Regions from separate parts of the Methylibium petroleiphilum PM1 genome, predicted to be linked through region 1. Evidence: riboswitches for the same ligand, from Rfam matches in the RefSeq annotation. Region 1 holds a riboswitch; the other holds the start of a gene.
What was found. A riboswitch is a leader RNA that binds a small molecule or an ion and turns the genes downstream of it on or off. The one in region 1 is predicted to bind cobalamin.

Region 1 (4,163 bases):
CGGACGGCCTTGGGCAGCAAGCTCGCCGAGTTGTTCGCGGGCGTCGCGGCGGTGGCGGCGCACCGGCCGGAGGTGCGCATCGGCGTCGAATGCGGCGATGGCGCCGCGCTCAGCTTGGTCGAGGATCTGTACCGCAGCGGCGTTCGCTTGTTTTCGCTGCCCACCACGGCGCTGCCCTCGGCACGTCTGGCGCTCGGGCAACTGGTGGTCAAGGAGTCATCGACATGAGTGAACTGAGTCAACTGAGAGGCAGCGCCCTCGGCTTTGTCGAGACGCAGGGGAAGACGGCGGCGACACTGGCCGCCGACGCGATGGTCAAGGCAGCGAACGTCCGGCTGCTGACGATGCAACAGCCCGGGGGCGGCATCATCACAATCATCGTGCGCGGAGACGTCGGTGCCGTGAAGGCCGCTGTCGACGCGGGCGAGGCGGCGGCCAAGGTGGTCGGCAAGGTGCGCTCGGCGCACGTCATTCCACGGCCGCACGACGACGTGGAAGACCTCCTCGAGCGTCCGCCCGTCCGCTGAGGCACGGCGTGCGCCGTGCGTCGGACTCGCCGCGCAAGGGGCGTTCAACTTCCGCGACCTCGGCGGACAGCCGACGCGTGCGCGAAGGAGTGATCTTCCGGAGCGACGCACCGCACGCGCTGACGCCCTGTGCGTCGCGGTCCTGCGGGATCGCATGGGACTGCATGCCGTGATCGACCTGGGCCTCGCCGACAAGGTCGCCGAGGAAGGACGTTGCTTGCGGGGCGAGCATGTCATCCCGTTCGTGAGCATGGCATCCGTCGACAGGCCGGCGCCCGATCAGCTGATGGGCCATCTCCATGCACGCCGCTTGGCGTCGGACACGCTACCGAAGGCCGTCGAACGGAACGCCGAGTTCTCCGGGCTGCCGACGCAGTTCCACTATCGAGAGCACTTGGCTGCATGCCCTCGGCCGTCTATGCCGTCGAAGAAGCTCCGATCCGGCGCTTGCTCGCAACGTTGGAGAAAGAACGACTTCGGCGGCGCCCCGGGGTTGGGCCGCCCGCTGCGGGATCGGCTCCTTGCGCCGTCGCTGCGCTGGAACGGCAACGTCTGGATCCGCGCCGACTGCCGCGCCTTCCGCTGTACACCTGTGCGCACCACGCTGAATGCCGCGATGCCCGACTCCGTCGACGCGCTCCTCACTCGCTCTGCTGCCCGCCGAACCGACAGGCCGGCACTCATTGTCGATGTGCATCGGTGGGGCTTTGCGGAGCTGAGGCTGCGCTGTATCATCGTCGCCGTTGGTGCTCGTCGAGGCGCTCCGCCAAGACAGTTCAACGGGAATCAGGGAGGTCGAGGTCGGACGGACCGACACCTAACCTGAGCTGCCCCCGCAACGGTAAGCGGACGGCAAGGCCAGATCGGCCTGCCGGCTCGTGACAACATGCCACTGGGATGCATCGCCGGTCAAAGGATCGGGCGATGACGACTGGGAAGGCGTCACGGGTAGTCTCCGTCAGCCCGGATACCGGCCAACGAGGTGGCGAACGGCTCTTGCGGTTCGCTGTAAGGCGCATGGCTGCGGGGAAGCGGCCGAGCGCGATTGGTCCGTGTCTCCGTCATGACTTCCTCGTCCTTCGGCTGCGTGCAGCGTGTCGCTGCCGCTCTCGTTCCCTTTGCCCTTTCCCCCGTTGCCATGGCTCAGTCGGCGCCGCCGACCGCGCTCGAACGGGTGGTCATCACCGCCAACCGAACGCCGCAGCCGCTGTCCACGGTGCTGGCCGATCTCACCGTCATCGACCGCGACGAGATCGAGCGCGCAGGCGTTACCGGCGTGGCTGATCTGCTGGCGCGGCAGCCCGGTATCGAGATCACGCGCAACGGCGGCCCCGGCACCTCGACGAGCGTGTTCATCCGCGGCAGCGAGACGCGCCACACGGCCGTCTACATCGACGGCGTGCGCGTGGACTCCCAATCCACCGGCGGTGCCGTGTGGGAGCAGGTCCCGCTGGACCAGATCGAACGCATCGAGATCCTGCGCGGACCAGCCGCAGCCATCTATGGCTCGGACGCCGTCGCGGGCGTGGTCCAGCTCTTCACAAAGCGCGGCCAGGGATCTGCGCGTCCGACGGCGTCGCTGACCGTCGGCTCATACAACACCGTCCAGAGCCAGGTTGGCGTCAGCGGCTCGGCCGATGCGCTGAACTACTCGCTGTCGGCAGCCCACGGCCGCAGCGACGGATTCGACGCGACGAAGCCCGGCGCCTTCGGGCACAACCCTGACAAGGACGGCTGGAAGCGCAGTTCGGTGCAGGGTCGCGTGGGCTATCAGATCAACGCCGAGCATCGCGTGGATGCCTCCCTGCTCGCCAGTAACCTGAAGTCGGGCTACGACGGCTCGGCCACAACCAATGACGAGAACCACCACACGCTGCGCACCGGCAACGTGGCCTGGCAGGGCCGCTGGAACGCCGATTCGACGACCCGTCTGCAGGTCGGTCAGACCCGCAGCACCTACGAGACCCAGCCGAGCTTCTACCGGACCGAGACAACGCTGAACGACTACACCCTGCTGCACGAGCAGAAGGTCGGCGGCAACGTGTTCACCGGCACGCTGGAACGGCGCGAGGACAAGCTCTTCAACCCCGCGACCGCGTTCGGCTCGGCTTTCGGCGGCAAGCGTCACCAGGACGCCATCGGCCTGGGCTGGCGCGGCGACTTCGGCGACCACGGCGTGCAGGCCCATGTGCGGCGCGACGACGACAACGAGTTCGGCGGCAAGACCACCGGCAGCCTCGCCTGGGGCTGGAAGTTCCTGGCTGGGTGGCGCGTGACGGCCGCGGCCGCCACGTCCTTCCGCGTGCCGACCCTGTACCAGCGCTTCAGCGAGTACGGCGTGGCCAGCCTCGTGCCCGAGTCCGGTCGCAATGTCGAACTGGGCTTGCGTTGGGCTGCCGCGGGCAGCGAAGCGAGCCTGACGGCGTGGCGCAACAAGGTCACCAATCTGATCGTGTTCGGTTCGCCGGGCCCATGCATCAACACTTTTGGCTGCTACCAGAACGTCGGCCGCGCCGAACTGGAAGGCGTGACGCTCGCCGGCCGCACCGCACTGGGCGGCGTCGTGTTGCGCGGTTCGCTGGACTGGCATGACCCGCGCAACCTCGACACCGACAAGGTGCTGAGGCGTCGCGCCAAGCGGCTGGCGACCTTCGGTGCCAAGACGGTGCTGGCAGGCTGGACGGTGGGCACCGAAGTGCAGGTTGCGGGACTGCGATACGAGAGCGCGGCCAATACCCAGGTGCTCGGTGGCTTCGGCCTCGTGAATCTCTACGTCAGCACGCAGCTGAACCCGGGGCTGTCGCTCGAGGCGCGCATCGACAACCTCGGCGACAAGCCCTACGAGCTGGCGCGCAACTACGCGACCGCCGGCCGCAACGGCCAGGTCTCGCTGCGCTGGTCGCTCTGAGCCATCGCGACCCGACCCCCCGCCTGACAGTCACTCGAGTTGTCGACATGGCCGCCGCCCTGCTGATCGCCGCCCCGGCCTCCGGCCAGGGCAAGACCACGGTGGCGGCGGCACTGGCGCGGCTGCACGCACGGCAGGGCCGGCGCGTGCGCTGCTTCAAGTGCGGTCCCGACTTCCTCGATCCGATGTGGCTGGAAGCGGCGAGCGGCCGCCCGGTCGACGCCCTGGACCTGTGGATCAACGGCCCCGACGACTGCGCGCAGCGCCTGGCCGCTGCCGCCAGCAAGGCCGACCTCATCATCGTCGAAGGCGTCATGGGCCTCTTCGATGGCGAGCCCAGCGCCGCGGACCTGGCGCAGCGCTTCGGCATCCCGGTGGCGGCGGTGATCGACGCCGGTGCGATGGCCGGTACCTTCGCCGCCGTGGCGCATGGCCTGCGCCACTGGCGGCATGCCCTGCCGTGGGCGGGGGTCTTCGCCAACCGGGTGGGCAGCCCCCGGCACGCCGACATGTTGCGCGAAGCGCTGGACCCGGCGCGGCCCGACGACGGCGGCCCGTGGCTGGGCCAACTGTCGCGCAGCGACACCGTCGCTCTGCCCGAACGCCACCTGGGGCTGACGATGCCCGCCGAAGCAGCGGACACGCGGGCAAGGCTCGATGCCGCCGCAGATGCCGTTGCGGGCCAGCCCCTGGGGCGCGAACTCGCCGCCTGGCCTCGGTGGCAGCCA
Region 2 (4,163 bases), on a different replicon from region 1:
ATCGGCACGCCCAGTGCGGCCGAGGTCGCCACGGCGTTGTGGATCGGCACGTTGCACCAGGTCATGAACGGCACCGACATGAAGGCGCCACCGGCACCGACCAGCGCCGACACGGCGCCGATCACGCCGCCGACGCCGAACAGTCCGGGCGCGGGTGGCAACTGCCGGGCCGGCGTGGGCTTGCCGCCGCGCAGCATCTGCGTCGCCGAGAAGCCGACGAACAGCGCAAACAGCCCGGCCAGCAGCGCCGAGGGCAGCGCCTTCGCGACCTGCGCCCCCAGCAGCGAGCCCAGCACGATCCCAGGTGCGAGGCGGCGCACGATGTCCCAGCGCACGGCGCCGCGCGCATGATGGGCTCGCACCGAAGACAGCGAGGTGAAGCAGATCGTCGCGAGCGAGGTCGCGATCGCGACCTTCACGATCAGGTCGGACGGAAAGCCTTTCAGCGTCAGCAGCAGCGTGATGAAGGGCACCAGCACCATGCCGCCGCCGACGCCCAGCAGGCCGGCCAGGAAGCCGGCGCCCGCGCCCAGCAGCAGCAGCTCGACGACCAGCGGCCAGGCGAGCAGCATCAGGCCGGCGGCAGCAGCGCGAGCACCGCGCGCCACTCGGCCGTCGTGACGGGCGTGATGGACAGGCGGTTGCCCCGCTGCAGCACGCGCATCGTCGCGAGCGAGGGTGCCGCGCGCATCGCGGCCAGCGACAGCAGCGGCGTCTTGCGCACCAGCTTCACGTCCACGCCGAACCAGCGCGGTGCCTCGGGCTTCGAGGCGGGGTCGTGGTAGGGGCTCGCCGGGTCGAACTGGGTCGCGTCGGTGTGCGCGACGGAAGCCACCTCGGCCAGCCCGGCGATGCCCGGCTGCGGGCACGACGAGTGATAGAACAGCACGCCGTCGCCAGGCCGGAAATCGTCGCGCATGAAGTTGCGCGCCTGGTAGTTGCGCACGCCGGTCCACGGCAGCTTGCGGCCCGGCGCGCGCGCCAGGTCGTCGATCGAGCACTCGTCGGGCTCGGACTTCATCAGCCAGTACGCCATGGCGGCAGCAGGTCGGGAAGGGCAACGGGGAAAGGTGTCCGCCGCGAACCGGGAGTCGCATTCCTGAACCCAGGGGAGTTCAGGTGGGCGAGGTCAGCGAAGCTTCGGGTTCATCTGACGCGAGACGATCACGCCCGCTTCGCAATGTTCCAAGCCCGGGCTCATATGAGCATCGGTTCAAGGAAATATAAAACTCCCGCGAACGCGACGGACGAGATCAGTGTACGCCGCCAGCGCTGACGAACCGGCGTTTCAGAGCAATTGACCGTCGCGCCCGAGGGTCTCGTCGATGCGCCCGATCAGGGCCTCGATGTCGATGCCGTGTGCGGGGTCCGGCGCGGCCTGCCCGGCGCTGCGCGCCGGTGTCGCCGCCGCCAGCGGCCGCTCGGCCAGCTGGTAGGCGAGGTTGAGCGCGGCGAGCACCGCGATGCGCTCGCGGGCGCGCACCTTGCCGGCGTCGCGGATCGCGCACATCTCCTGGTCCACGTTGCCCACGGCCTCGAGCAGGGCCCGTTCGCCGCCGTCGGGGCAGCCGAGGATGTAGCTCTGGCCCATGATGGTGACTTCGAGCTGCTTCATTCGGCGGTCTTTCCGGTCTCCGGGCCGGCCTCGGCGACCGGTTCGCTGGCCGGCAGGCGATCCAGCAGGGCCTCGACGCGCTGGCGGGCGGCGGCGAGGCGGGAGCGCAGCGAGTCGCGTTCGGCATTGACGCCGGCCAGCTGCTCCAGGGTCAGCGCGTGCGTGCGCTGCAGTTCCTGGTGCCTCAGCAGCAACCGCTCCACGCGCTCGGCCAGTTCTTCGATCGTCGCCATGCCTCTCCTCACTGCACGCGACGATTGTAGGGGGCGGCCCGGGCCGCGCTTACACTGCGGGCTGTTGGTGCTCGTGCCGGCGTTCACGCCGGCGCAGTTAAACGGGAAGCAGAGGAGGGGGACCCACCGGGTGCTCCTTCAGCCTGCGCTGCCCCCGCAACGGTCAGCGGACGAAGCCAGAACGCCTGCGTTCACACTTCCGCTCTCGCGCACATGCCACTGGAGTCTCCGGCTCTGGGAAGGTCGCGAGGGTCGTTCCGCCAGCCCGGATACCGGCCAACGGGAGGCGTGCTGCGCAAGCGGCGCGTCATGAGGTGAGCGCCCGCGGGGAAGCTGGCGCGCACGTTTTCATCGTTGGTCATTCCATGATTGCCACTCCCTTCGAGGCCACCGCGCCTCGCATTCCTGTTCGCCTCGGGGCGCTGCCGCATGCGCCGTTGTTGATGCTGTCGCTGCTGGGCTTCGCCAGCGGCATCGCGAGCGCGCAATCCGCGCCCGTCACCGAGGCAGGCAAGCTGCCTCCGGTGCTGGTCACGGCCAGCCGCTTCGTCGAGGACTCGGCGACGCTGCCGTACGGTGTCAGCGTGCTGACCGCCCAGGACATCGCCGACTCGGGCGTGTCCACGGTGAACGAGGCCGTGATGAAGCTGCTCGGCGTGCCCGGTCGGCTCGACCTCTACGGCGGTGGCGACTACGCCCTCGACCTGCGCGGCTTCGGCACCACGTCCGACAACAACCAGGTCGTGATCCTCGACGGCATCCGCATCAACGAGGGCGACCTCGGCGGCACGCGGCTGGCCGGCATCCCGATCAATTCGGTCGAGCGCATCGAGGTGCTGCGCGGCAGCGGCACCGTGCTGTACGGTGAGGGCGCCACGGGCGGCGTGATCATCGTCACCACCAAGGCGGGTCACGGAACAGCTCGCAGCAACCGGGCCAGCGTGTACGCCGCCGCCGGCAGCGATCGCCTGCGCGACCTGCGCGCCGACGCCACGCTCGAGGCCGGCGGCTTCTCGCTGGATGCGGCCGCCAACCGCCGCACGACCGACAACCATCGCGACAACTTCCGTTCGGAGACGGAGGGCGCATCGCTCACCGGCCAGTGGCGCAACGACTGGCTGCGCGTCGGCCTGCGGCATGCCTACGACGACCTCGACACCGGGCTGCCCGGCGCGCTGACTGCGGCGCAGTACGCCGCCGACCCGAGCCAGACCACTGCGCCGAACGACCACGCCGATATCCGCAACACGCGCAGTGGCGTGTTCGCCGAGGCCGATCTCGGCGGCGACTGGCAACTCGGCCTTGACGCCGGCTGGCGTGACAAGGAGCTGCGCAGCCGCAATGGGGCCTTCGCCTACGACTACGACGTCGACGCGAAGAACTACTCGCTGCGGGTGCGCAACCGCACGCAGTTCGCGTCGGTCGTCAACGCGGTGGTGTTCGGCGTGGATCGCAACGAATGGGAACGCACGGTGCTGGGCGCCATCGGCTCGGTGGGCGAGCAGTCCTCGACCGGCTACTACCTGAAGGACGACCTCACGCTGAGCGGCGGCACCCGCCTGAGCGCCGGCGTGCGCACCGAGCGCATCGAGAAGGCGGTCAGCAGCACGGTCGACCGCATCGACGACCGCCAGCGCGCCTGGGAACTGGGCGTGCTGCAGCCGCTGTCCGAGAACAGCGCGGTCTACGGCCGGGTCGGCCGCAGCTTCCGCCTCGCCAACGTCGACGAGTTCAGCTTCACCAATCCGGCCGTGCCGCTGCGGCCGCAGACTTCACGCGACACCGAACTGGGCGTGCGCTGGCGTGCTGCCGGCCGCAGCGCCGAGCTGCGCGTCTACCGCAGCTCGCTGAAGAACGAGATCGGCTTCGATCCCAGCGGCGTCGGACCGTTCGGGCCGTTCGGCGCCAACGTCAACTTCGACCCGACGCGCCGGCAGGGTGTCGAGCTCGAACTGGCGCAGGCGCTGACCGAGGCGCTGAACCTGCGCGTCAACGGCGCGCTGCGGCGGGCCCGTTTCACCGAGGGCGCCTACGACGGCCAGGATGTGCCGCTGACACCCGAGCGCACGCTGTCCCTTCGGGCCGACTGGACGCCCGCGCCGGCGCACAAGCTCGATGCGATCGTGAACTACGTGTCCTCGCAGAGCCCGGACTTCGCCAACGTCTGCAGCATCCCGGGTCGCACCACCGCCGACCTGCGCTACGCCTATCGCTGGACGCAGGCGGAGTTCGCGCTCGGCGTGGTCAACTTGACGGACCGCAAGTACTACACGCAGGCCTTCGGGTGCACGGCCGGCGGCGAAACGACCTCGATC

Region 2: linked by a shared signal. The riboswitch ahead of MPE_RS11655 (TonB-dependent receptor) and the one ahead of MPE_RS21995 (TonB-dependent receptor domain-containing protein) in region 1 are both predicted to bind cobalamin.

The regions. Positions count from the first base shown of each region.
Region 1 is NC_008826.1:457,065-461,227, forward strand. It holds gene MPE_RS23075 (pyruvate, phosphate dikinase) at 1-228, shown strand, start outside; gene MPE_RS21990 (BMC domain-containing protein) at 225-527, shown strand; cobalamin riboswitch at 1,255-1,520, shown strand; gene MPE_RS21995 (TonB-dependent receptor domain-containing protein) at 1,591-3,435, shown strand; gene MPE_RS22000 (cobyrinic acid a,c-diamide synthase CobB) at 3,483-4,163, shown strand, end outside.
Region 2 is NC_008825.1:2,473,459-2,477,621, reverse strand. It holds gene MPE_RS11675 (sulfite exporter TauE/SafE family protein) at 1-572, opposite strand, end outside; gene MPE_RS11670 (EVE domain-containing protein) at 572-1,036, opposite strand; RNA gene ssrS (6S RNA) at 1,070-1,251, opposite strand; gene MPE_RS11665 (cell division protein ZapA) at 1,289-1,615, opposite strand; gene MPE_RS11660 (hypothetical protein) at 1,612-1,848, opposite strand; cobalamin riboswitch at 1,897-2,143, shown strand; gene MPE_RS11655 (TonB-dependent receptor) at 2,214-4,163, shown strand, end outside.